DNA from 2 places in the Sporosarcina soli genome. Region 2 is predicted to be linked to the other one. Evidence: a T-box and tRNA genes for the amino acid it is inferred to sense, from the RefSeq annotation. Region 2 holds a T-box; the other holds one or more tRNA genes.
The links. A T-box is a leader RNA that pairs with one kind of tRNA and senses whether it is charged. The one in region 2 lies ahead of ACFPRA_RS19980 (valine--tRNA ligase), so its partner is inferred to be a tRNA-Val.
Positions count from the first base shown of each region.

Region 1: it encodes a tRNA-Val, which carries the amino acid that the T-box ahead of ACFPRA_RS19980 (valine--tRNA ligase) is inferred to sense. The anticodon was not compared.

Region 1 covers NZ_JBHSNO010000005.1:551,984-568,064, forward strand. Annotated here, with positions in the region: gene ACFPRA_RS06965 (UDP-N-acetylmuramoyl-L-alanyl-D-glutamate--2,6-diaminopimelate ligase) at 1-1,473, opposite strand, end outside; gene ACFPRA_RS06970 (hypothetical protein) at 2,082-2,225, shown strand; tRNA gene ACFPRA_RS06975 (tRNA-Val) at 2,482-2,554, shown strand; gene ACFPRA_RS06980 (YuzF family protein) at 2,820-3,041, shown strand; gene ACFPRA_RS06985 (manganese catalase family protein) at 3,082-3,975, shown strand; gene ACFPRA_RS06990 (hypothetical protein) at 4,124-4,303, opposite strand; gene ACFPRA_RS06995 (helix-turn-helix domain-containing protein) at 4,514-4,909, shown strand; gene ACFPRA_RS07000 (amino acid ABC transporter permease) at 4,973-5,623, opposite strand; gene ACFPRA_RS07005 (amino acid ABC transporter permease) at 5,636-6,286, opposite strand; gene ACFPRA_RS07010 (transporter substrate-binding domain-containing protein) at 6,385-7,236, opposite strand; gene ACFPRA_RS07015 (amino acid ABC transporter ATP-binding protein) at 7,259-7,987, opposite strand; gene ACFPRA_RS07020 (phosphatidylglycerophosphatase A family protein) at 8,214-8,798, opposite strand; gene ACFPRA_RS07025 (alpha/beta hydrolase) at 9,261-9,992, shown strand; gene ACFPRA_RS07030 (YjcG family protein) at 10,075-10,590, shown strand; gene ACFPRA_RS07035 (GNAT family N-acetyltransferase) at 10,594-11,034, shown strand; gene ACFPRA_RS07040 (hypothetical protein) at 11,105-11,407, opposite strand; gene ACFPRA_RS07045 (stage VI sporulation protein F) at 11,505-11,759, opposite strand; gene ACFPRA_RS07050 (YjcZ family sporulation protein) at 11,779-11,946, opposite strand; gene spoVAE (stage V sporulation protein AE) at 12,056-12,418, opposite strand; gene ACFPRA_RS07060 (stage V sporulation protein AD) at 12,428-13,429, opposite strand; gene spoVAC (stage V sporulation protein AC) at 13,423-13,878, opposite strand; gene ACFPRA_RS07070 (hypothetical protein) at 13,878-14,285, opposite strand; gene ACFPRA_RS07075 (CotY/CotZ family spore coat protein) at 14,401-14,970, shown strand; gene ACFPRA_RS07080 (hypothetical protein) at 15,105-15,533, opposite strand; gene mgtE (magnesium transporter) at 15,636-16,081, opposite strand, start outside.
Region 2 covers NZ_JBHSNO010000015.1:189,817-205,897, forward strand. Annotated here, with positions in the region: gene ACFPRA_RS19925 (hypothetical protein) at 1-175, opposite strand, end outside; gene ACFPRA_RS19930 (sensor domain-containing diguanylate cyclase) at 386-2,110, opposite strand; gene ACFPRA_RS19935 (sensor domain-containing diguanylate cyclase) at 2,130-3,833, opposite strand; gene ACFPRA_RS19940 (bifunctional folylpolyglutamate synthase/dihydrofolate synthase) at 3,928-5,145, opposite strand; gene ACFPRA_RS19945 (ATP-grasp domain-containing protein) at 5,208-6,074, shown strand; gene ACFPRA_RS19950 (ATP-grasp domain-containing protein) at 6,071-6,868, shown strand; gene ACFPRA_RS19955 (MBL fold metallo-hydrolase) at 6,944-7,882, shown strand; gene ACFPRA_RS19960 (Rpn family recombination-promoting nuclease/putative transposase) at 7,955-8,275, opposite strand; gene ACFPRA_RS19965 (DUF7305 domain-containing protein) at 8,423-10,015, opposite strand; gene ACFPRA_RS19970 (prepilin-type N-terminal cleavage/methylation domain-containing protein) at 10,017-10,454, opposite strand; gene ACFPRA_RS19975 (type IV pilus modification PilV family protein) at 10,447-10,899, opposite strand; gene ACFPRA_RS19980 (valine--tRNA ligase) at 11,133-13,778, opposite strand; T-box leader at 13,854-14,097, opposite strand; gene ACFPRA_RS19985 (hypothetical protein) at 14,324-15,118, opposite strand; gene ACFPRA_RS19990 (iron-hydroxamate ABC transporter substrate-binding protein) at 15,296-16,081, opposite strand, start outside.

The sequences.
Region 1 (16,081 bases), on a different contig from region 2:
TTCTCCAAATCTCTTCCCTGCTTCTTCAAGAGCAATGGCTGCATCTGAATGCGGATACTTTTCATTGCCGATGATTTGGAAATCCTCATGGCCTTTTCCAGCAAAAATGATAATATCATCCTTTTCCGCAATGGCTACCGCATGGCGGACAGCTTCCGCGCGGTCGCCGATGCAGGCATACCCTTCGTGCTGCATACCGGCTGCCAGTTCTGACAAAATGGACTCATATGGCTCGTCCCTTGGGTCATCCGTCGTCAAGATGACATATTCGGCGACGGATGCTTTTTCTGCCATAATCGGCCGTTTGATCCGATCCCGATTACCTCCGGTGCCGATCAGGAAGATCAATTTTTGGCCTTCCTTCTTATAAGGAAGCACCGCAGCGATCGCTTTTTCAATCGCGTCCGGTGAATGCGCATAGTCAACATACATCGTGAGCGGCAATTCAGTCGGTACAATCTCCATCCGGCCTTTAACAGATGGAATCTTTCCAAGAAGAACGACGATTTCCTCGACAGTCATCCCTTTTGCAGATAATGCCGCAATGGCTGCAAGCGCATTGTAAACGCTGAACTCACCAATCAATTTCATCTCTACGTGGAATTCGCCTTCCGGTGCTTGAAGCGTAAAGACTGTACCGTCCGCCTTCAGTTCGATATTCGTGGCGCTAAATAATGCATCATTCTGGATACCATACGTTAAAACCGGATAAGGCGTCATCTTCGTAAACTTGTCGCTCCATGGATCATCCGCGTTGACAACCGCAAACTTGCGCTTTTCCAAGTCTTGTCCAAGCTGGGCGAATAAAAGCCCTTTCGCATGCCCGTATTCTTCCATCGTGCCATGAAAATCGAGATGATCATGCGTTAAGTTCGTGAAGATCGCAATATCGAATTCCGTCCCTGCCAAACGCCCTTCGACAAGGCCGTGTGATGATACTTCCATCGTCATCGTTGTGCATCCCTCTTCGGCTGCACGGGCAATCATCCCTTGCGTCGTCAACACATCCGGCGTCGTATTTTCCGTTTCGTACAAAACGCCATCCAATTCAAAGCCGATCGTCCCCGAAACAGCAGACATCTCGCCCGCTTGCCGCAAGATCGCATGTATAATACCGCTAACGCTCGTTTTGCCATTCGTCCCGGTTACACCGATCATCGTCATCCGCTTGGAAGGATAATTGTAAAAACGGGGTGCAAGCAAGGTGATGGCACGTGCCGTATCTTCCACGAGAACGACTGCCACTCTATCCAAGTCAACGTCAACCGGCTCCGAAGCGACAATCACCCGTGCACCGTTATCGATTGCCTTGCCGACATAATGATGGCCGTCCACCGTGAATCCTTTAATGCAGACGAAGACTCCACCGGCATTCACCGCCCGAGAATCGACCGCAATATCCGTTACAGTTGGCGGTAAAGTTCCTGCAACCTGTTTTACTGGTAACACAGCTAATAATGATTGTGTTTCCATCCAATCCCTCCCTATTCAATTCATCATCGATGATGTGACATCGTTATATTTATCTTTTTTTCGTTTAGTCAAATCGAATATCCAAAAAAGATTGCCATGCAAACGATCTGTTCTTATTATACTTTTTTCTTTAACGAGCGTCATCCATGTCCAAAGAAATAACCCATACGAACGATTCTTTTCGAAAAGTGAATCAATTACACCTCGGCGTAATTGCATCCAAATTTCGAATCAATCTTATCGAAAGAAGTCAATATTTCAAAAGAACTGTCTTTTCGTGTAACAATAAGTTCCGACCAAATACACAGTTTTAGAACATCTTTTTCTCCATATACTGTAGAGGACATTCCCTTTTGTTGAATGAACTAATCAACTAACAAAGGAAGGTCCAATGCAATGCCGGCATACTCTTTGTTGCAATGATTCATCTTTTAGTAAATATTTTTTGAAAAGAGGACGCTTCTAAGAAGGATGCCCTTTTCTCAGCTTTTTTTGTATCGATAACTGAATAGGTCTTACGATTCCTTTTTCACCTTTCACGTTTCGCTTCACAACACGTCAGGGAATAGAATGTTCAAACACCAAAGATCATAAAGGAGGAAATGGACATGACTACAACAGAAACATGGTGGGAAACGATTTTTGAAGGAAACCTATCATTAGGGATGAACAAAGAACGCTTTACCGAACTTGAAGATGAAAATTTCCTATACTTTGAAGAGGAAGAACAAATGCAGGAGCATATACACTGATTCTCATTGCCATTCAATTGTCGAGTGTAACAATTTCCATAGAAGAACCTTAAAACAGCTTTTCCGGATGGTTAGGGAAAAGCTGTTTTTTATACAGAGACTTCCGTAAGAGAAGTAAATATGCGATGCTTCCCTCCTTTTCACGCGAAATGAACATGTTTTACAGCTTTTTAAAAAAGTTTTAGAAAAAGTGTTGACTTATTTACCAAACAGTCTATAATAAGAAATGTGCTTAAGACAAGCGCAACAAAATCCCGGTTCCATAGCTCAGCTGGGAGAGCACTACCTCGACAAGGTAGGGGTCGGCGGTTCGAGCCCGTCTGGGACCATAGCGATAAACTTGTAGTGTATACAGGTTCATAGAAAAACACTTTCTGATTATAGAAAGTGTTTTTCTTTTTTTGCCAACATATTGACGGCTTTACTTTAAAAGCTGAAACCAGTGAACTATAGAATGTTAATGAGCTAGTACATCCCCTACTACTCAAGCTTCCCGTATATCACCTCAAAATCTCTTCCTCTTTTATTCATGACTCATACCTCCCTATCCTTATCCATATACTGAAACGATTCAATTGAAAAGGAGGGATAGTAATGAACGTTCAGCAATCTAAAGTCGATATGGTCAGTTCATATGATCCTTATTTCTATCAAACCTTATTAAGTTTCAGATCGCGGAATGTCGTTGTAAATACGACGAAAAACCCTTTGCAAGGGATATTAACAACGGTGATGCCTGATCATATTGTCGTTGAAGTGAGCGGCACACCTTTTTATGTTCGCGCACAAGAAATTGTATGGGTCACAACCACATGATGGTGCTAGAATGCACTCATTTTTTGAAGGGAGATTAAACATGTTTAAACGTGTAAACAAATTAGCGATCGAGCTTCCCATACCTGAATACGGAGACGCGAATGCGGCGGCAGCAGTTCAGGAATTATTGGGTGGACAATTCGGGGAAATGTCGACACTTAATAACTATATGTACCAGTCCTTTAACTTTAGGCAAAAAAGTAAATTAAAACCCTTCTACGATCTAGTGGCCAGTATTACAGCAGAAGAGTTTGGGCATGTCGAACTTGTATCGAATACGATAAATATTGTCGGTAAAGGATCATCTTTTAATGCAGCCCCCGATCTTACCCCACTACAAGATGGAAAGAATAAACGGAATACACATGCTTTCATCGCAACTGCTCAGACTTCCATTCCGGGTGACTCGATAGGACACTTCTGGAACGGAAGTTATGTATTCTCCAGTGGAAATCTAGTGCTGGATCTATTACACAACTTCTTTCTGGAGTGCGGCGCAAGAACCCATAAGATGCGGGTGTATGAAATGACCGATCACCCGACAGCTAGGGAAATGATCGGCTATTTGCTCGTCAGAGGTGGGACGCATATCCTCGCTTATGCCAAAGCGATTGAAATGGCCACCGGGACAGACTTAACAAAGATGCTTCCAATACCTAATCTGGATAATCGTGCATTCGATACGGCCAGAAAATTTGAGGATCGAGGATTAGGCAACGTTTTGTTTACGTGGAATGACGATGGTGAATATAAGGATATTAATCAAATTTGGAAAGGCACCAACCCGGCTAGTGGAGAAACGCTAGTCGTTCAAGAAGGCAGTCCAAAAGGCGCCAAAATTCCTGATCTTGACGATTTGCCTGAAATGTTTGCACCTGGGATCGGACCGGACGAATACCAACAAATCGCGAAACGGCTTTTATCAAATATGTAAACAACTTCTATCGGAAAACGACATTCGTCCGATTGTCGAATCAAAAAGAGGTGACCACTCAGCATGAGCAGTCTCCTCTTTTAAAGCTTTATCAGTGAACCGCCCTATATACCCTATACGTATTGCCCAATCGAGACATCCGCTCCTTCTATTTCGCCTTCACATTTACCCGGAATTCATTTATTTGCGTAATCGTTTTTTGCAATTGTTCCGTTTGATCAATCGCTTTCTGAAATAGATCGACGAGCTCTGATAAATTCTCAATGCCAACTGAAAGTTCATTTACTTTCATGCCGGTCTCTCTTGATTTTTTTATTTCATCTGACACTTTTTCTAGCCCTCCTAACAATTCCCTTAAACTTCATGATACCCCTCATTCGTCACATCCCTTTCAGCTAGTTCTTTACGTCTAACTACCACTTTATAGAAACAGTTTGTTTCTGTCAATATCATAAGAAACGTTTCGTTACTTTTATAGAAAGGAAACTTTTTGTTTCTTATAATGAAGTTAGTAATCATTTTAAGAAGGTGCATTCGAATGTTGGGGAAAAGACTTGCTAAGCTTCGAAACGATAAAGGGTTAAGTCAATACGAGTTAGCAGAAATACTTGGCTTTTCAAGAGGGAAGCTCGCCAATTATGAGCAAGGGAGCCGACAACCCGATTATGACACATTGAAAATATTCGCTAGGTACTTCGGGGTATCTACAGACTATCTTCTAGGTAATTCTGACCGCATCGAATCTTCACAAACCGTTACGGTTGATGACCAGAATATTACATTTTCAACGGAAGAATTGCATCTTTTTGAGGTATTGAAAAAACACCCCTCGTTATTCCAAGATTTAGCAACAGATCCCGAAACAAAAGTGAGGGAGTTATCCAAACTTTATCGAATGAAAAGAATCCTGTTAGATGAGGATGAAGACGATTAATTTAAATCAAATCAAAAAGGTGATGTATCGTAGCCGGACGATACATCACCTTTTTACATACGATTATGCCGTTTTCAACTCAAGTCTTCTAGCAAGTAATGACAATGCATAATTGACGACGAAGTACATGACCGCAATCAGGATGAAGAGCGGTATCGTTTCGTTCATGTGATGCGCCTGAACGATTCTTGTATTATGGAGCAATTCCGGAAGAGAGATCACAACTGCAAGTGATGTATCTTTCAAAAGAGAAATGAATTGACTCACAAGATTGGGGACCATTCGTCTTAGCGCTTGAGGCAAAATGACCGTCCTCATCGCTTGGATATAAGTAAGCCCTGATGATCTGGCCGCTTCCATCTGTCCCTTTTCAATTGAATTCAGCCCGCCACGGACAATTTCCGCCAGCATCGCTGACTCAAAAATAGTCAGTGCCACAATGGCAGAAACAGTAATACTCAAGTTAATTCCTAATTCCGGAAGAGCAAGATACGTAAATAATATAATCAACAGCAATGGCAAGTTCCGTATAGCTTCTACTAAAACAGCTAGCACCTGTGAAAGGACAGGGATTTTAGCAAAACGCAACGTACCGATCGCCCCTCCAATAATAAAGCTGAGCACAATCGAAATGAAGGCCACTTTTAGCGTGATGTAAAATCCCTCCATTAAAAATGCTAGATTATCTGGAGAAAATGCACCTGTAAACTCCATGACGGCACCTCCTTAGTAGCTTTTGGCAAGACGTTTTTCAAGATGTCCTACGCCTAAACTTAATGGGATCGTAATGAGCAAATAAAAGATTGCAGCAAATATGTACACATCCAAAACAACATACGTCTTAGCTGAAATGAGATCGGCTTGATACATGAGTTCGGTACCTGCAATCAGTGCTAGAATGGACGAGTTTTTCACTAAATTGATAAACTGGTTTCCGATAGGAGGGATAACGATTTTTACAGCTTGGGGTAATATGATCATTCGCATTGTTTGCATATAGGTTAAACCTGAAGATCTAGCTGCTTCCATCTGACCTTTTGGCACCGCTAATATACCCGAACGAATGGCTTCACCGATAAAAGCAGATGTATAGATCGTCAGTGCAATCGTTCCTGCAGTAAATCCTGATAAGTTTAGCCCAAGAGTGGGTGTACCATAATAAAAGAAAAAAGCGATAACCAGCAGTGGGATGTTCCTGAAAAACTCAACATATGCAGTCCCAAACCATCGTAATGGTGCGATCGGCGTAATTCTCATGACCGCAATAATGGCACCTATAAAAAAACTGGCTATTAGTGCAATAAAACTGATTGTCAATGTAGCGATGAACCCATCCCAATACATATCGAAGTATTCCGTCAATATAGAAAATCTCATTTTCATTCCCACCTCACTTAACTTAATCAGGATGGGCAACTAGTTGCCCATCCTGATTTTAAGCATAACGAGCTATTATTTAGTACGGAAGCATCCTTTTACTTCAACAATCCTTCAAACCAACTGTCATAAATCTTATCGAATTCTCCACTCTCTCTTAGAGATTCCAACGCAGCATTCAGTTCATCCAAGAATTCCTTTTCCCCTTTTTTCACCGCAATTCCATAAGGCTCTTCTGTAAATTTCTCACCAACAAGTTCAAACGAATCATCTTCAGAAGCCATTCCTGCGAGGATGGAGTCATCTGTTGTTAACGCTTCCCCTTTTCCAGCTTGTAGCGCTGTAAATGCCTCCGCATAGTTTTCAAACTCCAATACCGGTGCATCTGGAGCTGCCGCCCGGATATTATCTGTCGATGTAGAGCCTTTCACCGCTAGTACGGTTGTGTCTTTCGTCAAATCGTCAATGCTTTGAACAGGACTTCCTTTTTTCACAAGAAGGGATTGACCCGCTTCAAAATAGATATCCGTGAAATCGACTTCTTTACTGCGTTCTTCTGTAACGGTCATCGTTGCAATAATGGCATCAATTTCCCCTTTATTCAGTAACGGAATTCTTGTTTTAGAAGTAACTTCTTTAAATTCGACTTTCGTTTCATCTCCAAGGATTTCCTTTGCCAATTGTTTGGCAATATCAATATCAAACCCTTCAACCTCTCCTGTAGAAGGGTTTTTCAAGCCAAATAATTTCGTATCATTTTTCACGCCAAAAATAATCTTGTCACGATTTTTAATCTCTTCGAGAACATTTGCGTTTACGTTTTCGCTTTCACCCTCTGCTTCGCCATCTGAACCCGACGTATTGTCCTCACCCGAATTACAAGCAGCCAACAGCAGAATCGACATCAGGGCTACTACCATCAATAAAAGAAATTTTTTTGTCTTTAACATGCACACATCTCCCCTTTTGTTTTTAATGATTTAAAATACGGCTGAGAAATAATCGCGCTCGTTCTTCTTTTGGATTTTCGAAAAACTCAGCCGGAGCGGCCTCTTCTAAAATTTTTCCTTGGTCGATAAAGACAATCCTATCGCCCACTTCTTTGGCAAATCCCATCTCATGTGTCACGACGACCATGGTCATTCCTTCTTTCGCGAGCGCTTTCATTACATCCAACACTTCGCCCACCATTTCTGGATCCAGAGCAGAGGTCGGTTCATCAAACAGCATGATATCCGGTTTCATGGCCAATCCTCTAGCGATCGCCACACGCTGTTGTTGCCCTCCCGACAACTGAGATGGAAAGGAGGATGCTTTGTCCGGAATCCCGACTTTCTTCAAATAGAATTCCGCAGTCTGTTTCGCCTCGTCTTTTGAAACCCCCAACACATTGATAGGCGCTAGCGTAATATTATCTAGAACTGTTTTATGTGGATATAAATTAAAGTGTTGGAAGACCATACCGATATTACGTCTTACTTTATTAATATTTGTTTTTTTGTCACTCAGCTTCATCTCGTTCACAATAAGCGAACCTTCCGAAATAGTTTCAAGTCTGTTAATACATCTAAGCAATGTACTCTTCCCTGAACCTGATGGTCCGATAATGACCACGACTTCTCCCTTTTGGATCGTGAGGTTGATATCTTTTAGAACATGAAAATCACCATAATACTTATTGACTTTTTCAAATGTAATCATGTCATTCCCCTTTCTCTCCCTTCGAAACTCCTAAAATTCAAGTTCATAGAGAGTTCAATCATTTCTGAATACTCATGTGTACCTGTCATTATAGCCATAGTTTTACAAATTGTCCATCTAGTATTTCATTTTTATATAATTAAATAATTCTAAAGTAGGATTACGTGAAGACAAAAAAAAACCCAAAAGAATGAAGAGTTCTTTTGGGTATACCTAGTCAAATCAATTAAGTTTGTGCACCATCCACATTCGTTTCAGGCATAGTTTCCTCCGGTGCAATATCTTCGAATGTCTCGCCTTTTTCAGCCAAATCACGCGTTCGATGTGCAATGCGCGAAGCCGCGCACGCTGCGACGCTGGCAACAAGATCGTCTAGGAATGTATGGATGCCTTTCCCTTTCTTTGTATCGAGCTCATTGATGATCCCGATCTTATTCTTATCGAGATGACCAAATGTCGTAACAGCGATGGAGCCATATGTAAACACAGCACCGAGTGCAATCGTTTCATCGACACCAAACAGACCTTCGTCCGATTCGACAATTTGCTGGAGCGGACCAGACAATTTCCCCTGTTCCGCTAACTCATCCAATTCAATACCGACTAAAATGGCATGTTGCAATTCCCGTTTCCGTAGCACCCCTTCAACCGATTCGATACAATGTTCCATTTGAAGCCCTGCATTATACGGGAGTTGCATTTCAAAAACGATTTCTGCGATCGACTCCAATGTCACCCCGCGTCGCAGTAATGCCTCTTTGGTCGCTTCAGTTACTAATTTTGAATGAACAATCTTCTTTTTATCAAACATACGCGCTCATCTCCCTTTTCGAATTACTTTCAAAGACAATGGAACCATTATACCTGTTAACTTGATTCAGCAGAAGTCTCCCACTTCCATTAGTGGCGAGATAAATGCCAGAAGGCATTTCAATCAGTGGGAATCCAGACTCCCTGTAGCTGACGCTTCGCTTTCAGTACAAAAAGATTTGCTGATTAGAGGAACTCAGGCTAAGGTCGCCGCGTACAGAAAGTGCCTTAATTTCCGCAAAAAACGCAGAAATACGCCAAATCAAACCCTTCGCTGTTTGATTGGCAACGCTTGAGTGACCAACGCCCTGTTGGCCCAAGCCTCCGGCGGATGTCACAGATTTTGAAAGGAGTTAATTGAGCTTTGCGCAATTCAAAATCTGGACGCAATTACGCCGAGGCGTAATTGATTCACGAATATGATACACTCTCTATACATCCCCATTTTTAGGAGGCATCATGCATGAAATACGGAAAAATTGAAGACATTTCGATTTACAGCGAATCGCTGGGCGAAGAGATGCAACTGCTCATCCACTTGCCGGATAACTATTCCCCCTTATTTAAATATGAGGTGCTCATCGCATCGGACGGAAAAGATTATTTCCAATATGGCCGTATTGGACGCGTGGTCGACCAATTGATGGAGGAAGAAGAGATTGAAAATATTATCGTCGTCGGGGTCCCCTATAAAAGCGTTCCCGAAAGAAGACGAATGTATCATCCTGACGGAGACCGCAGCGAAGCTTATATCCGTTTTCTTGCACATGAGCTCGTGCCCTATTTGGATAAAGAATATCCGACAAACCAAATAGGAACTAGCAGAGGGCTGATTGGCGATTCTCTTGCAGCGACAACATCATTACGTGCAGCATTGAAGTACCCTAATATATTCGGAAAAGTGATACTTCATTCCCCCTATGTCGATGACTTGGTCCTAAAAGAGGTGGAGGAGGCAAAGGATCTCTCCTCCATTTCAATTTATCATATTATCGGTGAAGAAGAGACCGAAGTGAAAACAACGGTAGATGGCATCCAAGATTTCCTGACCCCCAATCGATTATTAAAAGATTTGCTCGAAAAAAAAGGTATTCCTTACTTCTATGAAGAATTTAAAGGGAACCACACTTGGAAACATTGGCAACCCGATGTTCCCCGCGCTATCAAAAAGGTCTATGGCTATTCGATAAATTAAGTTAACCGGACATCGGTTGATTATTCTGTTATAATCGATAGTATAAAAATTTTATATCATTCTAATGAGGAGGTCTTGTACTATGAAATACGGCATTGTTGCATTCCCATCTAAAAAACTCCAAGATCTGGCAAATGCTTACCGGAAACGTTATGACCCGCATTATGCACTGATTACACCCCATATGACCATTAAAGGTGTTTTCGAAGCGAACGATCAAGAAATCGAAGAGGTTGCAAAGGCAATCCAAAAGGTGACGACTAAACATGATCCATTCGAATTGAGTGTTTCGAAGGTCGGTACATTTGCACCTATTACGAACACAATCTTCTTTAAAGTCGTTCCTAACGATGCATTACTTGCATTGTACAAAGACCTGAACCATGACTTCTTCGGTGATGAGCCTGAATATGCTTTTGTTCCACATATTACCATTGCACAAAAACTTTCATCTGGTGAACATGATGATATTATCGGTCAATTGAAAATGGTCGGTGTTGATCATACCGAAACGATCGATCGACTTCACCTACTTTATCAATTGGAAGACGGATCATGGACTGTCTATGAAACTTTCCGTCTTGATGAGGACAATTAAGCGTTGTTTATGGTAAGAATCGCAACTTCTGACCTTGAAAGAGAACATGCATTTTCTGTCAGAAGAAAAGTGTTCGTGGAAGAACAAGGCGTGCCCCTGAACTTGGAAATCGATGATTTAGATAAAACGGCAACCCATTTTGTTGTCTATTCATCAGATACCCCAATCGGTGCCGGCCGCCTGCGAATGACGACTGACGGTGTAGGGAAAGTGGAACGGGTCTGTATATTGGAAGATTTTCGCGGAAAGCATCTAGGTAATCTTGTGATGCATGCGCTCGAAGAACATGCGCAAGAAACAGGGTTGACGAAAATTGTTCTGAATGCCCAGTCCTATGCAATACCTTTCTACGAAAAATTAGGTTATGTTGTGACATCCCCTGAATTTATGGATGCGGATATCCCGCATCGTGCAATGGAAAAACATATTCTAGAACCATCCTGAAGCACTTTTAGCTTCCAAAGGTTAAAAAGTTCGCCTTGCTGAATCAGCAAGGCGAACTTTTTCATATCTATTAAACGTATTTATTGACAAACAAGCCTTTTCCAGTAATTTTAGCGAGAATCGGTGAAAGGTTGTCGTGATTCGGACCATTTCCCTTTTCATAGGAAGAGGGAGGTGAAGCAATTGCCGTCCTCTTCTTTTCATCATAGACATTTAAATGATTTTGCTCACTTAAAACATCACGACTCAATAATTCTTCAGTGAAACTCACTTTTGCTACGCGATCGATTTTCGTGAATTTAGAAGGCTCCATATTCATCCGTTCTGCATATTGTTGGGATTGAATGGAGTGGATCGGTAAAAGATACCCCATTGCTCACACCCCCCTCTTCAAAAGTTAGTTTCTACTCTATATTTCTATATCCATATGTTGCGAACTCCAAACCTATTCTCCGAAATTTCTTCTATTCTTACTGTCTACCCAGCATATTTTGGATGTCTTGGATATTTACTGATTTTCCATCTGAGACAATGGAGCGCACCAGTTCATCTTCCATCTGCTGCGGAACGTCTTTCTTAGCAAGCTTCCCAACTTTTCGTATGATTTTCCTCACTTGGCGTTCATCACTGAAATCCGCATATTGAATGGCATTTGCCAGCGCAAACACTTCTTCCATCGGGACGCCGGTTTTTGATTCGATTTTCCGGAAAAATGAATCATTCATATGTTATCCCCCCTTCTAATTAGCAAAAACTTTTGCCCACAATAATGAGCAAGATAAAGAGAACAACAATTAGAACGAATGTCGAACCGCCGTAGTTATTGCATTTACCTCCATCAAAATAGCCGAAGCTAGGCCCGTAACCGTATCCGCCTCCACATCCCCATCCATCTGGATAGCCTCCATACATGAAAATCCCCCCTTCCTTCTCCACATATAATATGCAAAGAAGATTTCGAAGGAGGGGCATACGCACAGATTTTAAAAAGCCGATAATGGCGTACTTATTTTGGTACGATTCAAATCTTTCCCTTCGGTTTAAAAAATACCGAAGCAATAAATCCGAAAAGAATAGCCGCGCTGATTCCAGAACTTGTCACCTCAAACATACCTGTCAACACACCGATCAAACCATGCTTTTCTGCTTCTGCCATTGCACCATGTGTCAAGGAATTTCCAAACGACGTAATCGGAACAGTGGCACCCGCTCCAGCAAAATCGATTAACGGTTCATACAGTCCGAATCCGTCCAATATCGAACCGGCCACAACGAGAATACACAAAGTATGCGCAGGGGTCAATTTAGCTACATCGAATAACAACTGCCCGATTACACATATCAGACCCCCGACAATAAATGCTGTTATGAAAATTGAAATCATTTATCCCACTCATTTCATCGTTAATTCGACTGCGTGCGCGATGCAAGGGATCGTATCTTTTTGTTGAAACGATAATGGCGACAACAGTGCTCCTGTCGCGATTAACAGAACCCGTTGATATTCACCTTTCATCATTTTACCGATCACCTCGGAAAAATAGACTGCCGCAGAACAACCCGCTCCGCTTGCTCCCGCTAAAAACAAAGGATCATCCCCGTAAAATTCGGCGCCTGCATCTCGGAAATTTTCTGTAATCTGGATGCCTTTATTCCCTGCCAGTTTTTTATAAATTTCAAATCCAGACTTTCCGAGATCGCCTGTCATAATGCAATCATAATCACTCTCTTTCGTCTGATGGCCTTTCAGATGACGATAGAGCGTATCCGCTGCAGCCGGTGCCATCGCGGCTCCCATATTGAGCGGATCGGTCATCCCCAAATCCACAGCAGTTCCTATCGTTGCACATGTAATAGAAGGTGTTCCCTTTTTTTGTGGTGTCACTACAGCTATACCGGCCGCCGTAACCGTCCATTGAGCAGTTTCAGGCTTTTGTGCGCCATACTCGACCGGATAGCGGAATTGCCTTTCAATCGCATTATGCTGACTAGAGGCACCCACCACTGCATATTTAGACATGCCCATTTCGGTTAACAGTGCAGCCATGATCGTGGTAGATATGGATGTCGCACACGCAGAAAACATGCCAATATAGGGGATTTCCAAAGTCGTTGCACTAAAATTGGAAGGTGTCATCTGATTGACTAAGTCGCCAATGAGTAAATAATCGGCGTCACTTGGATTGGCATCCACTTTACTAAGCGCGATCATACAAGCGTCTTCCATCATCTTGGCATGCGCATGTTCATTCGTTTTTGTATCACAACGCTCATCATCATAGATCTTATCAAACTGATCACTGAAGGGACTTTGCTTTTCCAACGGCCCTGCAGTCACACCGGTCGTGGCAATGGAAGGCATCGTTTTAAAGGTTAACAGCCCTTTTCTTACCATGACACCACTCCCAATTTGACAAGTATCGTTTTAATAAGCGCAACAGCAAAAGCGGAAAACACGCCAAACAGGATAACCGATCCCGCTAATTTAAACATGTTTCCCCCTACTCCGAGTACATATCCTTCCGACTTATGTTCAATCGCGGCAGAAACGACTGCATTACTGAATCCTGTGATCGGTACAGCACTACCTGCCCCACCGAATTGGCCGATTTTCTTATATATACCAAAGCCGGTAAGAAGCATCGCAATGAAAATCATTGTTGCAACGGTCGGGTTACTGGCTGTCCTCTCCGTAAAATCAAAAAAAGACATATAAAATAAAGAGATGAATTGACCGATCAAACAGATTGTCCCGCCCGTCAAAAATGCAAAAAACATATTGCGTACCAACGGCGTTTTCGGTGACATGTCCTGCTCCAACTTTGCATACTTTTTCTCGTCCATTATGTCTCTTCCTTTAGCAATGATTTTAATTTCTTTATCGTTTTATCGATATCTTTTTTCTCATCCGAATCGATGAGCTTATTCGCTTCCATCCATATTTTACTGTCTGCTGATATGGTCACTTCACGATCCGGATATTGCTTTTCCAGTTCCTTTTTCAGTTCCTTTTCAATTTTATCCTTTTTGAATCGAGAAAATGCTTTGAGGGAAATCCCTGCTACCACTTCATCTTCATGGAATATCGTGGCAGCGGAGGCTACTCGCTTATCGTTTGTGAATAATTCTTTTGCCTTTTCAGACTCCCCATTCGCCCCATCATAACTGCGGATTCCATTCCACGAACAGCCGGAGAGTAAAATAAGTGTGAAAAACAGCATGACAACTTTTCGAATACGCGTCCCCTCCATTTTTTCTCAGTATGCCTTTTCCTTCTTAACTTTATTCATAACCAGTCCGTCTGCCCGTTTATCCCGAAACCTGTCGCATAAAGTAATAAAGAATTGAGAAAAGGAGGTGGAATGAATGGGATGTGGAAGAAATGAAGATGTTAGAGAAGTCCGTCATCACGATAATTGTATTTGCGAGGTCGTTCGTGCTATTAAACGGATTCAGGACATGCGGGAAGAACTGGACTGTGATGATTGTAGAACAGACTGTTTCTTGACTCCTCTAGGCAGTTTAAGCCCATCACGGCGACGTCCGAACACACGGGTATTTACGCTATCAACAGATGATGGTGATCTTTTCAAAGCATTTTTCAAGCGTGGGAGAAGAGAGAGAGAGTTTGAAAGAGAACTCAATGTAGAAAATGAAAGAGAAAGAGACAGTGATTGTGATCGCGAAAACTGCTTTTCTGTCTTCTTTAGAGTTCAAAACGTATTTGACAATTGCTGTGCAACATTAGAAGTTCTTGAACCACGTGACGAAAGAGGCAGAAGAGTAAATCTCTTTAAACATGGCAAATTTGATTTTAATGAATTTTGTAAAGTTGAAAGATTTGAAAGAACAGGTTCTTGTATTACCGTTGACTTGAAATGCTTCTGTGGTGTTCAATGTTTTAGAGATGTGCACCTTCAATGTGACGACGATTAATTGATTTGACCTGCAATGCTCAGTTTGCCCGATTGGCTTGTGCCAATCGGGCAAACTTTTAGTTGCAAAGTCCATTTTCATTCGAAATACCATCAAAAAAAGCAGAACGAAAGAACCCGTTCCGCCTTCTTTTTTTAGCTTTCAACGAATGGATTCCCGCGCCAAAGAATTTCTTCGATTCTCCCCATTTCGATGGCAACGAATTCTTTCTCCCCTTCCGCCATTTCAATAATCAATGTTTCGCCTTCTATCTTTTCAATGGTCCCTTTCACTTTTTCTTCTCCCATTACAAACTGAAGTGGTCGATACACTTGGCGGGCAAATGGGGATCCGAGATAATTGATCCTTCTAATGATGGAGGGATCAGGCATTTTTTGTAAAGGCCGTTCCTCTTGCACTTCTTGGATTACTTGCTGCTCTATTTCTTCTAGACCGTCTTGTGCAACGACTTGGCTCTCATCTTCATTGGTGACAAAAACCGACGTGCTTTCTTCATCCTTTATCGTAACTTTAATATAAACAGGTGGCCCTTGAACAAACATTAACGGTTCATTTCGGAACATGAATAGCACATCCTTTCTAAAAGCATTATATGCACCCAAGTTGCCCAAAGTTCTATCAAAATCGGTATGGCGCCTGCTAAATAAAAAAAGCTTTCATCGGTTTTATAAATCACCAATGAAAGCTGTTGCGAGACCAAGATAGATAATAATACTGATGACGTCGTTCAATGTCGTGATGAAAGGGCCTGATGCAACTGCCGGGTCAATTTTCATCTTATGCATGAACAACGGAATAAAAGAGCCCGAAATCGTTGCAACAAATATGGAAACGAGAATGGCTGCCCCAACGAGAAGACCTATGATAAATTCATGCTTCCATACATAGATCAGTCCGACAACAAAAACCGCGCATAGTAAACCCGTAATCAAGCCGGTTCCAGCTTCACGTAACAGCAGCTTGAATTTGCTTTCATCTTCCACGTCCCGAGTTGCAATCCCACGCACTGCAACAGCGAGCGCTTGCGTTCCGCTATTCCCAGCAGTTCCCGCAATTAGGGGTATGAAGGCTGCCAATAAAGCCACTTTCGATATCGTTTCCGTAAACAAAT
Region 2 (16,081 bases):
CAACGACAACCGAAATGAGTTCGAATAGGTTCTGCATCAATAAGCCGACTACCGCAATAAGAAACCCGGAAACACTGGGTGTAAACACCCACTTTTCTACTTTGCGACGCTTAACGAGCATAAATAATAAAGGAAAGACGATTACCGCGGCCAAACACAATATGAGGTATTTCAAACTTCTGTCTTCCTTTCTATGATGTTTTAGCCCCACCGTTAAGACTAAATACCCAGCAAAATTAAAAAACCAAACTTTATTATGAATAAAAAAACCCAATCCTATTACTATTATCATAAAATCTTATCTATTTGTCACTATTCATTTAAGGACAAAAATAAAAAGACCGCTAAACCGGTCTTCCATGTCTATCCCCGACTTACATCAAACTCAAACCATTTCCATTTGTTCATAGCCATACACGCCAACTCGATTGCGTCCCGCCCGCTTTCCGCCCATATACAGGGCACGATCCGCATTCCGCAATAATGCATTGGCATCTTCTATATCCTTAGACGCCGTTGCGACGCCAAGACTAATGGTCATTCGTACATCCAACATTTCACGCGTTTCGCTAAGATCAGAGACAATCCGAAAAGCCGTGGACGCCACTTCGCGCCTTAACTTCTCCGCCAAGCCCATCGCCTCCACTTCGCTAATATCCGGCAAAACGAAGACAAATTCTTCGCCACCATAGCGAGCAACCGTCGCTCCAGGAAATAAATAGGTTTGAAGAATGGTAGCCAGCGAAATCAATAAGTCATTGCCACTTTGATGTCCATACATATCATTGATCGATTTGAAATGATCAATGTCCAATATAATAACAGATAAATCCGAAATTTTTCCGGTCCGTAAACGGGAAACCGCTTGCTCCAAATGCGCATCGAGATGCCGGTAATTATACAGCTTTGTCAACCCGCATCGTTCGCTTTTTTCAATCGTTTGTTCGTAAAGACGTGCTTTCACTAAAGAAATTGCAAAATAACCGGTTAATATATCGACGATTTTCATGTCCAATTGGTGAAATACGTTTTTCTTCGTTGAACCAAGTATGAGAAACCCTTCTGTCTTCCCGTCCCGTCTAATCGGGGCAATCATCACGCATTCGACTCCTTGTGAAAAAGAGATGTTTGTGAAAAGCTCGACTTCTTTCCTCGTCCGATAGACCCTTGTCTCCTCGTGATTTAGCCCGCCATCCGCAGTCCATTTCGGATTCAATGTGAATGCTGTCGCCCGCTTTGAAAGAACTCCATTTTCAGATCCCATTAGCAATACAAGATGATCTTGCCTGCGCCAATCAAGAATGTAGCCATGCTCAAATGGCACAACGTCCTTTAATGTTACAAGAAACGTCTGAATCACTTCTTCAAAGACAAGCCTTTCCGCAAGATCACGCCCAATTTTTCCTGCAGCAGATAACCGCTGTCCAAGATGATCGGATTGCACCATCCCCCTCGCAATCAAAATGATCAACACGAACGGGATACCGATGAGTAGGATTGCCTTACTTCCAAAAAATCCGCTCAAAAAGTACAAAGCGACACTGCATGGAAACACAATCATCGTCGCCGCATAATCCCAAATCGCCACTTTCCCGAAAAGGGCATAAGGATGCGATATCATCTTGAAGAAAAACGTCAACAATAGCGTATTGGTGAAAGTATAAAACACGGCATAGAGGAGCCCAAACCACACAACCTCTTTAAAGCCAGTCATCCCGACTTCGCCACCGAATAAATGGAAAACCGCCCCACTTACCATCGATATCATCGTAAATATCACCGAATTGACAATCATACGGTAGGCTCTCGGAAAGGTACTCTTACCACCAACTAACAGGATGATCATCGCAAGTTGCGTAAATAGCCATTCTGCGAGTACACCATATTGAAGAAAGACGGCGAACGTGATCCATCGTTCCAAAGATACAGTTACATCCGGCAACCGAAGCGGCAATACCATGGTCACCACTAATCCAACGAACAAAAAGCTCAAGTTCAGCCAATTGACATCCCCTACAGGAAATGAGCGGTACATGATGAGAAAGCCTATTGGGACCAGCGCGAACCAGCTGATGAAAGCAACGTGCCAATGTTCCCTTGAAATCTCCACTTTCCCCACACCTCCCCAATCATTTCGTATAGGATGCCACCCTGTTTCGTCCCGCTTGCTTAGCCCCGATATAAAGCGCCCGATCTGCATTCCGTAGCAACGCCATCGCTTCATCCGTATCATCAGGCACGGCCGATACCCCGATACTCAATGTAATATGAATGTCTAGCTGTTGCTTCTCTTCATTCAAATCCGGGGTGATGGTGAAAGGATGTCCGGCAATTTCCGATCGAACGTATTCAGCAAAGGCTGAAGCCGCGCTTTTGGATACACCAGGCAATAGAATGACAAACTCCTCGCCTCCGTAGCGCGCTACAATGCCCACTTTCGGCAACATCGCCTCCAGCTTCCGTGCGAGACCTATCAAAATAGCATTTCCGCTTTCGTGCCCGTACAAATCATTCACTTTTTTAAAGTGGTCAATATCCAGCATCACAACGGACAACTCATCAATTTGGCCATGATTGAACCGACTCGTTTCATAGGCAATCCGCTCTTCCAAAAAGCGATAATTGTATACATTTGTCAATGCACAGCGTTCGCTATTTATAATCGCCTCTTCCAGATAGCTTGCCTTTTCAACATTCACTGTAAAATAAGAACAGAGGATATCTAAAATTTTCAACTGATAGTCTTTAAAGGCGAACTTCTTTTTGGAAGCCAATAAAATAACCGCCTCAATTTTTTGATTGCGGGTAATCGGTACACAAAGGACACTTTGCATCTCAACTGGCGAATAGCCTTTCGATACCGTTTCCCACTCATTGCGCTTGTGATAAATGATCGGCTGCTTCCGTTCAAGAACCACTCCTGCCATTCCTTGTCCCGCTGCCAAATCAGCAAAATCGATTTCGACAAATTGTCCTTGTTCGTAAGAACGAATCAGCTCCAACCATCCATCCTGATGGTCGAATAAATACGCATAGTCCGTTTTGAAAAATTCCGACACCTCGACAAGAAACTGGTCAATTAACTTTTTTTCAGTGAGTATAGCGGACAATTCCCCTCCCACATACACCGCCTGCTGCAAATGACGATTCAACTTCCTTGAATGATCATTGAAATACGTAATGATCGTTACGATGAAAAAAGGGATAACAATGAGAAAAAAAGCCCCTATCCCAAATAATTGCAGTAAAAAATAAACCGTCAATGCGAACGGTAAAATGGCTAACACAATCATCGATTCGACAATTGCCGATTTTGAAACAAATGCCGGCTGGCGCTTACGAATTGTAAAATAAGCACCGCGAATAATCTGATAGAAAAAAGTATGGACGATTTGGTAACAATAAGCCGCAAAAAAGAGGGACCAAAACTGAAGTGTACCTACTTCCCCGCCCGCAGCGTGAAAAGCAATAGCAGAAATGATAGAAAGAAAGAAAAAAAGCAACGAATGTAAACAATAGCGAGTCCACTGCAACATCCTCTCGCGACGAGCAACGAGAATCGCTAAAAGAGATACTTGCATCACAACTAACTCCACAAACAGCCCATACAGTAAAAATGCCGGCACCGCAATCCACATGACGAGGAGCACCGGCATTCCATTGCGAACGATTGGGAAAAGAACAGAGAAAAATCCGGCTATGCAAAACAATGCGATATAGAGACTATTCACTTGTCCCGGTGGATCATTCCATAAAATCGCGACTACACCTGACGGCACGATCAATAGCCATAAAAGTGTCAGCAATAGAGCAGATCGTTTTTCGCTTTTCATGCCATCCGTCACTCCCAATCAATTCATCCGAAAAGATAGACCGTATAAGAACTATATCAAGTTATCCGATAATTGTCACTTTAATTGGAATAATTCATCCTTTTAAGTAGTCTTTTATACCTGATAATAGATATAGTGATCCTGTGACTATTTTCTTTTTATCATTACTTGCATCTAGTATCATCGTTTCATTGATATCGTTCACCACTTTTTTCACCTTATGCTGACAATAGCCCATCAATTCCTCCCCCGATGCCGCACCTGCATGCGGAAACGATACAAACGTGAAAGAAGCCGCAATGGGGATCAGTTCATTGAGTGTCCGCTCGATATCCTTCCCTTTCAACATCCCGATGATAAAATCCACTTTCTCTCCCGGAAATTCCGAACGGATCGTTTCGGCCAGTTGGTTAGCAGCGGCCGGATTATGAGCACCATCGACAAAAACGCCTGGTGCAATTTCTTCAAATCGATGGGCAAGTTGTACCGTGGCGATGGCTTGTTGTACAGCCCGCTGTTGCAGCCGGATCCCCGCAGCACGTAATGATTCAATAGCCACCGCCGCATTCACCCCTTGATGTCCCCCTTTCATTTTCCTTTCCGCCAATGGAATCGTTTCAGTACCGGTGAATCGATTGCCTTCCATCTTGAAATGATCACCATATATGTAGAGCGAGCTCTCTTTTCCATTCGCCACCTGACGGACAACCACTTGCGCTTCCGTCGGCAAAGGACCGATAACAACAGGAACCCCTTCTTTTATAATGCCCGCTTTCTGCTCCGCCACTTGCGCAATCGTATCGCCTAAAAACGCAGTATGGTCCAGCGCAATCGATGTGATGACAGAGACGATTGGCATGACGACATTAGTACTATCCGACTTCCCACCCATGCCCGTCTCCAATAACACATAATCTGGCCGAAGGCGCTCAAATGTCAAAAATGCCGCAACCGTCAATAATTCAAAATTGGTCAGTAGCCCGCTCAAGCCCGCTTCTTTCATCATTCGGAACGATTCGTCCATCTCCGCTTTAGTAATCGGTTCGCCATTGATACGGATCTGATCATGGATATCGATCAGAGCAGGTGATGAAAAAACGCCTGTCGAGAAACCGTGTTCTTTCAAAATCGCTTCCATGAATGCAATTGTCGACCCTTTGCCGTTCGTCCCGGCAACATGGATGATCCGTCCTCTCCTCTCCGGATTGCCGACTGCCACCAACGCCAGTTGGATTGCCTCCAATCCCGGTTTAATAGAATCATCACTCATAATTCCCCATCGTTCTTTATATTCATCCAATTTCGGAATCAAAACTATCCCTCCATATGCTAAAATCTAGATAGAAAGAGTATATCATGGCCGGAGGTTTCTACATGCACAGTTGTTGGGTGATTTATAATGGCAGTCTGATTAGCGATAAATTCAAAGATCAGGCGGAGTTAGTGAAAGAAGCGGCGGAACGCGCAGGCGTCCATGCCGAATTAAAAAAAAATTATGAAGTGATGATGGATTTGGCGAGCTCACTAGAAAAGCGGCCCGATTTCATCGTCTTTCTCGATAAAGATATTTTACTCGCACAGTTTTTAAAGAACGCGGGCATTCCGATATTCAACGATCCTGCTGTGATTGAAACATGTGATAATAAAGCGAAGCAATACCTCGAATTGGCCAAGCATGACATTCCAATGCCTGAAACGATCATCGCACCAAAAGTGTATCCGAAATTCACCATTCAGGATTCCGGTTACTACGAGCGCGTATTGGAGCGCCTAGGATTACCGATGATCATCAAGGAAGGACATGGTTCATTCGGGATGAAAGTGTATTTAATTGAAACAGAAGAACAGTTTTATGCGAAAACGGATGAATTGCGCGGTGTGGATTTTGTCTTCCAGAAATTCATCGCCTCTAGCAGAGGACGGGATATCCGCGTGAACATCGTAGGCGGAGAAATTGTCGCTGCGATGTACCGTCATTCCGAAACTGATTTCCGGGCAAATATTACAAATGGTGGCGTTGCTGAACAGATCAAACTGACAGAAGAGCAAAAAGCACTTGCAATCCGGGCAGCGAATGCGGTCGGTGCAGAATTCGCCGGCGTGGACTTGCTGTTCGGCGAAAACGAGGAACCACTCGTTTGTGAAGTGAATGCAGCCGCCCATATCCGCAATCTGTATACTGTAACAGGCGTCAATGTCGCCGATGCGATGATTGCATATATTTTGAGGAAAATCGGATGAAAGGCTATGTCTATTATTCAAGAGAAGAATCCTCGCGGAATCGCGCATTTATTGATGATTTGATGATGGAAGCCGCCAAAATCAGTATAGATTTGTATTTGTTGGTCGAAGATGAACAGCCGGATGCGGATGCGGCCTTCATTTTATTCCGTGATCGCCATCCCGAAAAAGCTGCGTCATTTGAACAAAACGGTTTCCACTTGGTGAACCGGGCGGAAGTGAATCGGATTGCGAATGATAAGATGAAAACATTCGAACTCGCCACCCTCCTCGGTGTCCCGACAGTGCCGACGAAAAAAGTGCATTCAGTGAATGAAGTCAACTCGTATCCTTGCGTATTGAAAACGGTAGATGGACATGGTGGGAATGAAGTTTCTCTTTGCATGTCCAAAACGGATGCAAAAACATTTTTCAGCCGATTCGAAGGTCGATCCTTAATCTTCCAACCATTCATCGAATCTGGCGCGACAGACGTCCGGGTTTTTATGTTGGGACAGGAAGTGCTTGGAGCCGTCAAGCGGACTGGCAACGGCTCCTTCAAATCCAACTACACCCTCGGCGGCTCTATCGAAGAATATCCCCTTTCAACAAGGCAGCAAAAAGACGTCATAACAATCGCACGTGCCTTAAAAAGCGACTATATCGGTATCGACTTTCTGTTATTGCCGAACGGCAACTGGCTGTTGAATGAAATCGAAGACCCCGTCGGCGCAAGATCATTGTACAAGACGCATGATTTTTCGGTGGCGGAGAGATTGATGGTATACATGAAGAGAAAGCTAGCTTCATCGTAATAGCACAATGCATACGGGTTTGGAAGTTGATGGAAACCGTTTCGGTTGGTATAGTGTGAAAAAGGGGGAAATAACATGCTCGAACAATTAGGGATAACGCTGCTCAAAATAGACTTACCTTTCCGACTGAATCATGTGAATTGTTTTATGGCAGAGGGGGAAAACGGCTGGACTCTGATCGATACCGGCTTAAATAATGCGGCCACAAGGGGACTTTGGGCCGAACAGCTTCGCGATAAAGAAGTGACAGACCTATTCATCACCCATTACCATCCAGATCATTTCGGCTATGCTGGCGGCCTTCAACAAAAGACCGATGCCCGCGTTTCCATGACAAAAACAGATGCTGAAACAGGTTTTAAAGTCTGGACGGATACCTATATACAAAACCTCTTGCAAAACTATCAAACTGCCGGAATTCCGAACGAAACAGCGCTTCAAATGGTCAGCAACACAGCCGAGTTTCAGCAACTTGTCACGCCCCAACCGACAATCCATCATTATTTCACGGAACATGAAAAAGTGCCGATCGGTCATTATGAATATGAAGTGATTGCTGCACCGGGACATTCCGATGGCATGGTCTGCTTTTATAATGCTGAAAAAAATGTATTATTGTCAGCAGACCATATTTTACCGAAAATCACACCCAATATTTCGTATTGGTTTCACGGGGATGACAATCCATTACAGTCCTATCTCACTTCATTGAAAGAGATGAAACAGCTAGATGTCGCCTACGTAATCCCTTCACACGGAAAACCGTTTTACGGAGCCAATGATAGAATCGATGAACTGCTGAAACACCATGAGGAAAGATTGGAAGAAACCATTGCAGCAATCGGTTCCGAATCGACCGTCTACGAAGTGTGCAACCGACTGTTCCGCCCCGGTTTAACAGTGCACGAAACGCGCTTTGCCATCGGCGAAACGATAGCCCACCTCGAATACTTATGGCACGACGGAAAATGCCATAAGGAATTGAAGGACGGCAAGTGGGTTTACTTTGTGTAGGGGATTGCAAGAATGCCAGGTATCGCCAAAATGTGCAAGTGTGATTCTATTAAAAAAATCGGCCGAGAATGACTAGATTCCTCGGTCGATTTTTTTAACTCGTTCATTCTTCGTTTCACCGCTTATGATTTTTTCCACATCTTTTTTCGTCAAATCTTTTGCTGCAGTAAAGATATAACGCGTCATCGTTTCATAATATTCCATTCCCTTTTGTTTATCTTTCAATTCATTTAAGTAGTGGATGGAGCGCAAAATAGATGCTAACAATTTGTCTTTCTCTTTTAGGAATATATAGCGAAAAAGCGTCAACAAGATATGCATTTGTGCTTTTCCTTTGATCTCTTCATCACTACAGGTAGTTAAATCATAAATAAAGTAGTCAAAGTTTTGCACACAGATTTTTAAGTCCTCCGGAAGCTAACTGTTGAATGAAATCGGAAATCCCGTCAGAGCGAGAACAAAATATCAAACGTATGAAACTCGTTGACAGGAAAATTGATGGCATTTATTAATGGGTGTTTTATAGTTCGAAAAAAAAGGTCAGTTTTCTGTCAAAGTACCAAGTTTTAAATGTGACTTCACTGCAGATGTATCCAGTATCGGATCGGATGGTTCTGGATTTTCGGGTGTTGGTGTAAATGGACCTGTTTCTATCGTAGGTTTCTTATATTGTACGATTGTTCCACCATCCGCATACAAGGTATTTGCGTAAATGGCCCCTTTCACATTTCCTCCCCCCGCCAATATGACATCTGCATTAGGTGCCAAGATAAGAGAAGAATACGCACTCCCTCCCCCATTAATTGTGACTTTTTTTCCACCTGTCAAGATATTCCCTTGAAATCCACCACCGCCTGTAATATGGATATTTGCATCCTCAGCATACAGAGAACCGAAAATCTTCTGGCTTCCGGCGAGCTTTACTTCTTTTGGTTTTTTCGGATCAGTTGACTTTTCTAAATAAACACCTAATTGGTCAAGAAATCCTCCATTGTTGATGGTACTGCCAGATCCCATCGTGATTTGATTTTTTACGACAAAGGTCAGTTTTCCAGTTCCAATAATTTTTATATGTCCATTTTCTAAGTTCAAATGATCCACAACGATGACTTTATCCGTATTTCCAACATCTATTGTCATCGAATAATTGGAACCTAACTTTATTTCATGGAATGACATATTGTCAGACACTTTAAGAACATAGTCCGCAGATATCCAGTTATCGACTCTTAAATCTCCATCACGGATGACCTCATATTGATTTGAATTGTTTTTGATAATTTGATCTTTAGGATAGGGATAGTCCTCAAATTTAGGAAATTCGGGAAGTTCCATCTTCGCTTTTTCATCTAGTCCTGTTGGCTGCGCTACAGTAATACCTGGAGTTGTTGAAACAGCTCCGCTTTCAGATCCAGCCGGCACAAACACATTCCCTGTTACAGATGCACCACCGGATAATGCAATTGTTTTACTTCCTGACTTATTCGTCCCAATATTTCCATTGATTTTCGCTCCTTCGGTCATTGTAATTTGACCATTGACAAAGACGGCAGTTCCCTCAGGTATATTCACGACCGGGTTTGAACCTCCCGAATTGTTGTTACTTTCAGGATTCCCATCCGGGACATTCGAAATTTTAAATCCTTCCAAACTTATCGTAACTGAACGTTCCAATTTACGTTTTTTCTTTCCAATTGTTCCTGTCGATATGATTTCATATTGAAAATCCGTTTTTTTTAATAGCTGGATATGAACTTCACTATTATTCTTTTCAAAACTTAATCCGTTGTTTGTTTTTTTCTTAAGATCAGTGTTTAATTTCACCATTTTCGATTCTAGCTTCTCTTTAAAAAGTTCATGAACTTTTTCCTTCCTCAATTCAGCTGGTAAATCGGGGTAGGAACCCTTTGCGATAGCTGCAGCTTCTTCGGCAATCACGTCGATTTTTGCAACTACACTGTTAATGCCTGCTTCTGCAATATAAAAGGTAGCTTGGTCATCCTGTTCACCATGCGTAATCACAGAATGATTTGTGGCAATACCGATGATCGTGACGGTGAAAACGGATAGGACAACGAGGACCATCAAGACGACAACGAGTGTAAAACCTTTTTCATTATTATGCTTGCTCACCTCACTCGTCCCCTTTCCTTTGATAGATGGTCGTTACAATTTTTTCTGATTGTCCTCTGGAATCTTCTATACTTTCAATTGTTAATTTCATTTTTCCATCGCCGATTTTTTTTGGATCAAAAACTATAATCCCTTCAATAAAAGGTTGACCATTTTTATCAATTGTTGAATTCCCTTCTGTATATTCGTCCGTTCCAATTATCAATTTCCCATTTTCAGCCACTTCAAATGTTCCGCTCTTTCTTATTTCCTTCGTAATATATTTGACTGCATATTGTACATTCTCTTGATTTTGAACGTTTTTATTCTGATTGATAAACTGATTTTGTCCAAATCTTTGGATACCGCTTATCATGAAGAGAATAAGGGACATCAACACGAGCACAGTCAATACTTCCACAAGCGTGATTCCCTGATTGTTTTTGAAAAATTTATTCATGGTCTTCTCCCCTCCACAGAAGTACCGTCTCCATTAGTGCTTCTAATTTTTCACCCGATTTATCATACACTTTTACACGAAGGATACTGCCCCTCGTCCCAAAAGTTGGTTCTTTAATTTCAACAAAGACTGTAAAACCTATATCTTCTTTTTTTGGTTGATAGATTTCCCCTTCTATGAGCCGATATTTATTATCCATTTTTAAATACTCGTTTCTATTTCCAAAGGTGGTCTTTTGGCTGATCTCATAAATTTGCTCCATATGTGTTTGCGCAATATAGGTTGCTTCCATCACTAGCTCGGATGATTTGTTCAGCCTTGCCGATTGTCCAAATAAGCTTAAAAAAGCGATGATCAATAGAGAGAGGATTACGAGAGAGGCAAGTGTTTCAACGAGCGTCATCCCTTCTTCATGAAAGTTTCTATCTATATGATACTTCCTCATTTCCATCATCCTTTTCTTCCGGCCTATATTAAATGAATATCCATCACTAAATACTCATACCCGATTATTCACACTTACACTATTAATGTCCATCTATTTTTTCTTCATAGACTTCTTCGCGTCTATACTATCATATCTCATTATTTATAAACGTATAGAAAATGAAGCTATTTTCAATATAAAAAGACACCTCGCCCGTCGCTAAAACGGGTGAGATGTCTCTTCATGTCAATTTAAATTTCTTTCAATTCCTGCATACGTCGCTCAACGGCTGCGTACTTTTCAAGATAGTCCTTTTCTTTGGCGCGTTCTTCTTCGACGACGGCTTCGGGTGCTTTGGACATGAAGCGTTCGTTGGAGAGTTTGCCTTGGACGCGTTTGACTTCACTTTCCCATTTGGCAAGTTCTTTTGTCAGACGGGCTAGTTCTTCGTCGATGTTGAGTAGGCCTTCAAGCGGCAGGAATAGTTCTGCGCCTGTGACGACGGCGGACATCGATTTGCCTGGTGCTGTGATGCCGTGGCCGATTGTGAGTGTTTCCGGGTTGCAGAAGCGCTCGATGTAGCTGCGGTTCGCTTCTAAGACAGCGACGGTTGCTTCGTCTTTGGCGGAAATGTACAATGGCACTTTTTTGCTCATTGGTGTATTCACTTCTGCTCGGATATTCCGTACAGCACGGATGATGTCCATGAGCAGTTTCATGTCGCTTGCGCGGGATGCATCCGTTAACGCTGGATCGGCTACCGGCCAAGCTGCCACTGTGATCGATTCGCCTTTATGCGGTAAGTTCTGCCAGATTTCTTCCGTGATAAACGGCATGAATGGATGCAGGAGGCGCATCGTATGATCTAATACGTAGGCTAGAACGGAGCGTGTCATTTTCTTCGCGGCTTCGTCTTCACCGTACAATGGCAATTTCGCCATTTCGATGTACCAGTCACAGAAATCATCCCAGATGAAGTTGTAGAGCGCACGGCCGACTTCACCGAACTCATATTTATCAGCCAGTTTCGTCACTTGCTCGATCGTTTCATTCAGGCGTGTCAAAATCCATGCGTCGGCTACTGATTTTTCGCCGGACAGATCGATTTCATCGTATGTCATACCGTCCATATTCATCAATGCAAAGCGGGATGCATTCCAGATTTTATTGGCAAAGTTCCAGATGGACTCCACTTTTTCGTTGGAGAAGCGCAAGTCCTGTCCTGGTGATGAACCTGTTGACAAGAAATAACGAAGTGCATCTGCACCGTATTTATCGATAACATCCATCGGATCAACGCCGTTGCCGAGGGATTTGGACATTTTACGGCCATCTTCCGCACGAACGAGCCCGTGGATCAATACGTCTTTGAATGGGCGTTGTCCTGTAAATTCGATTCCTTGGAAAATCATCCGGGATACCCAGAAGAAAATGATGTCATAGCCTGTCACGAGTGCATCCGTCGGGTAATAGCGTTTGAATTCTTCATTGTCCACATCAGGCCAGCCCAACGTCGAGAATGGCCATAAAGCAGAGGAGAACCAAGTATCCAACACATCATTATCCTGTGTCCAATTTTCAATATCCGCAGGTGCTTCGTGTCCGACATGCACTTCGCCTGTTTCGTTATGATACCAAGCCGGGATGCGATGCCCCCACCAAAGTTGACGGGAAATACACCAATCGTGGATATTTTCCATCCAGTTCAAATACGTCTTTTCAAAACGTTCAGGCACAAAGTTGACTTTCCCTTCAGCCTGTTGGAGTTTGATCGCTTCATCCGCAAGAGGCTGCATTTTTACAAACCATTGCGTCGATAGATACGGTTCAACAACCGCACCGCTTCGTTCGGAGTGACCGACGGAATGCAGATGGTCTTCGATTTCGAATAACACACCCATCTCCTGCAAGTCTTTGACGATTTGCTTGCGGCATGCGAAACGGTCCATTCCTTCGTATTTACCAGCAAGATTATTCATTGTACCGTCTTCATTCATGACGAGGACGCGTGGAAGATTGTGACGGTTCCCGATTTCAAAGTCGTTAGGGTCATGCGCTGGCGTGATTTTCACCGCACCGCTACCGAACTCCATATCGACATAATCATCTGCAACGATCGGGATTTCACGGCCGACAATCGGCAATTTCACTGTTTTGCCGATCAAATGCTTGTAGCGCTCATCTTCTGGATGAACGGCAACGGCCGTATCGCCGAGCATCGTTTCCGGACGTGTTGTCGCAATTTCGATACTGCCCGTGCCATCCGCGAGAGGATAACGCATATGATAGAATGCACCTTGCACATCCTTGTGAATGACTTCGATATCGGACAACGCTGTTTTCGTCGCCGGATCCCAGTTGATAATGTATTCGCCGCGATAGATGAGACCTTTTTCGTACAGTTTGACAAACACTTCTTGAACAGCCTTGGAAAGCCCTTTATCGAGGGTGAAGCGCTCACGTGAATAATCAAGCCCAAGACCGAGCTTTGCCCATTGCTCACGGATATGGCCGGCATATTCTTCTTTCCATTTCCAAGTTTCTTCTACAAATTTTTCACGGCCCAGGTCATAACGCGAAACGCCTTCTTCACGCAACTTTGCTTCAACACGTGCTTGCGTGGCGATTCCGGCATGGTCCATTCCAGGAAGCCATAACGCATCGTACCCTTGCATCCGTTTCATGCGCGTTAAAATATCTTGCAATGTCGTATCCCAAGCGTGCCCGAGGTGTAGTTTCCCCGTTACGTTCGGTGGTGGAATGACGATGGTATATGGTTTTTTATCACTTTCAGGCTGCGCTTCGAAAAATTTCCCTTTCAGCCACCATTCGTAACGACCCGACTCGATCGATTGCGGATCATATTTTGTCGGCATCGACAGGTTTTCATTTGACATGTTGTTTCCTCCTCTGTAGACGGTGCACTTAAACGGTGCCAATAACTGGCACCAAATAAAAAAACTCCTATCGCCTTAAAGGACGAAGGAGTTGTTCGCGGTACCACCTTTATTCGTGCACAGGAAAAAATTGTGCACCTCACACTTCGATAACGGCTTCAAACCGGCTTCCGCTACTGGCTCATTTCGTTTTAGAAATTCGTCTGTTCACGGAAACTGCTCACGGATGACTTTCCGAGAATCGTTTACAGGCCCTTTCACCACCGGTGCCCTCTCTTTGCTAAACAGACTCACGTACTCTTCCGATCAATGCATCATTATGCAGTTGACAACATTGTATCGGAAGTGCAGGTTACTCGTCAAGTCTAATACGAAAGGATGATGGAATGCGAAAAGGTTATAATCCTTACTTACTGCCACCTTGGCTTCGGAAAACACGATTTTATTGTAAAGGGATCATCATCCCGATCTGTGTTTTTCAACTGATCCGGCTGTTGATCGTTCCGACGACAGGTGACTTTTTATTACTTTGTTTGCTTTGCGGTCTAGCTTTCATTCTTTACAAAAATATCATTTGATCGAAATAAGGTCGTGGATACGCCGTCTTCCAATCCCGCGATAAATGACAGTGCTTCATCTTCGTGTTCAACATACGCACTGTCATTTATTGCGACCGCAGTAGCGGGTCTCGCGGTATCTTCTTCCAACGCCACCTGCTCCTCCACTTCTTCCACATGGGCGGTCATCGTTGGCGCTTCCGCTTCTGCTTCTGCTTCAACCGTCTGTTCCACTTGTTCAACAATGGCGGCGGTTGGCGGTTCTTCCTTCATGGCGGTGGTTGTGGATGGCTTTTCTCCAATAGCGAATGAAGATGAGTCTACCGCCGATGCAACCGTTGCCGGTGCTTCCTCTTTCGCTTTCGCGACCGACTCCACGTACGAGCACTCTACATCCCAAACGACACTGAAGGAACCTTGTCCGTCCAATTCGTTCGTCGCAGATGTTGTCACTACTTGTAGCGGATTCCCAGCTTCAGGTGGCAGATCGATATGAAGCGGTACGGCATATTCAAAATATCCCGCATTTCCTTCCAATTCCACATCATCAATGAGAATTGCCGAGTTTAGAGCCTCTTCCGCCCGTTCCCCTTCTTCAACGCTTCCTCCCTCTTCAAAAAGAACATTGGCCGCAATATGATAAATACCCGTTAATCGAACGCCGTCTGCTGTACGCTCTTCGCTAAACATCGGGGTTACGCTGATCACTTCCGCGCCCGCCGGTATCCCGACATTTCCCGGAAAAATAAAATCTTCCTGCATTGTCCACTGTTTGATTTCCATGGAACCCCTCCTCTATTCCTTCACAAACAATTGTATGCGCCGACTTTGGAGGTTAGAAGAATTTTTATGCTTGCTCAAAATTTGTTTTTGAACAGCCCCGCAAAAAAGCACCTCGTCCTGAAACAATTCGAAATTGCTTCAAGGTCTGGTGCTTAACGTTAAGATTGCGGGAACAGTTCACCCGTTATTTTCTTGATGTCTGTCAATCAGCATATTGACAAACAAGTCAATTTGTCCATAAATGGCTAGCGGGTCATACCGATAAAATGTATCAAAGTCATTGTAAAACACTTGATTGTTTTGAATCGCATCCAGCCCTTGCCAAATGGCCGACTCCTTTAAATTCTGTAATGCCTCCCCTTTTTTCTCTGGGTCATAAGCCGTCAAAAACATATAATCCGCCGCATAGTCTGGCAATACTTCCATGGATAGCTGAAGGGTTTGTTCTTCGTTCTCATTTTTGTGAGGCAGTTTCAATCCCAATGCATTATACAGCGCTTGTCCCCCGCGTCCTGCATTATCCCCGAAGATCCATAGTTCACCTTTGTCAGTCAACTCATAAATGCCGAATGTTGCCTCTGCATCGATGATACCTGCGAGCTTCTCTCTTCCTTCCTTCGCTTTCTGGTCGAATTTACGCAAGAATGCTTCCGCTTCCTCCTGATTGCCGGTTATATCCCCGAATAGTTCAACCGTTTCTTGAATGCTTGTCGCGGTACCATATGGTATGTGCAGCGTAGGCGCAATTTCCGCAAGTTGCTCATAATTCTCATCATACATGACTACGATTAAATCCGGATCCAGCTCTAGCACTTTTTCCACATTGACAGGCTGACCGATCTCGACGGCATCTTTCAATAAATCCTTGATAAATGGATTCTCAAATGCTGTTGGCTCAACTCCTACGACATTCGCGCCAACCGACAGTAACTCGCCACCGTAGAAATCAGTGACAATCCGCAT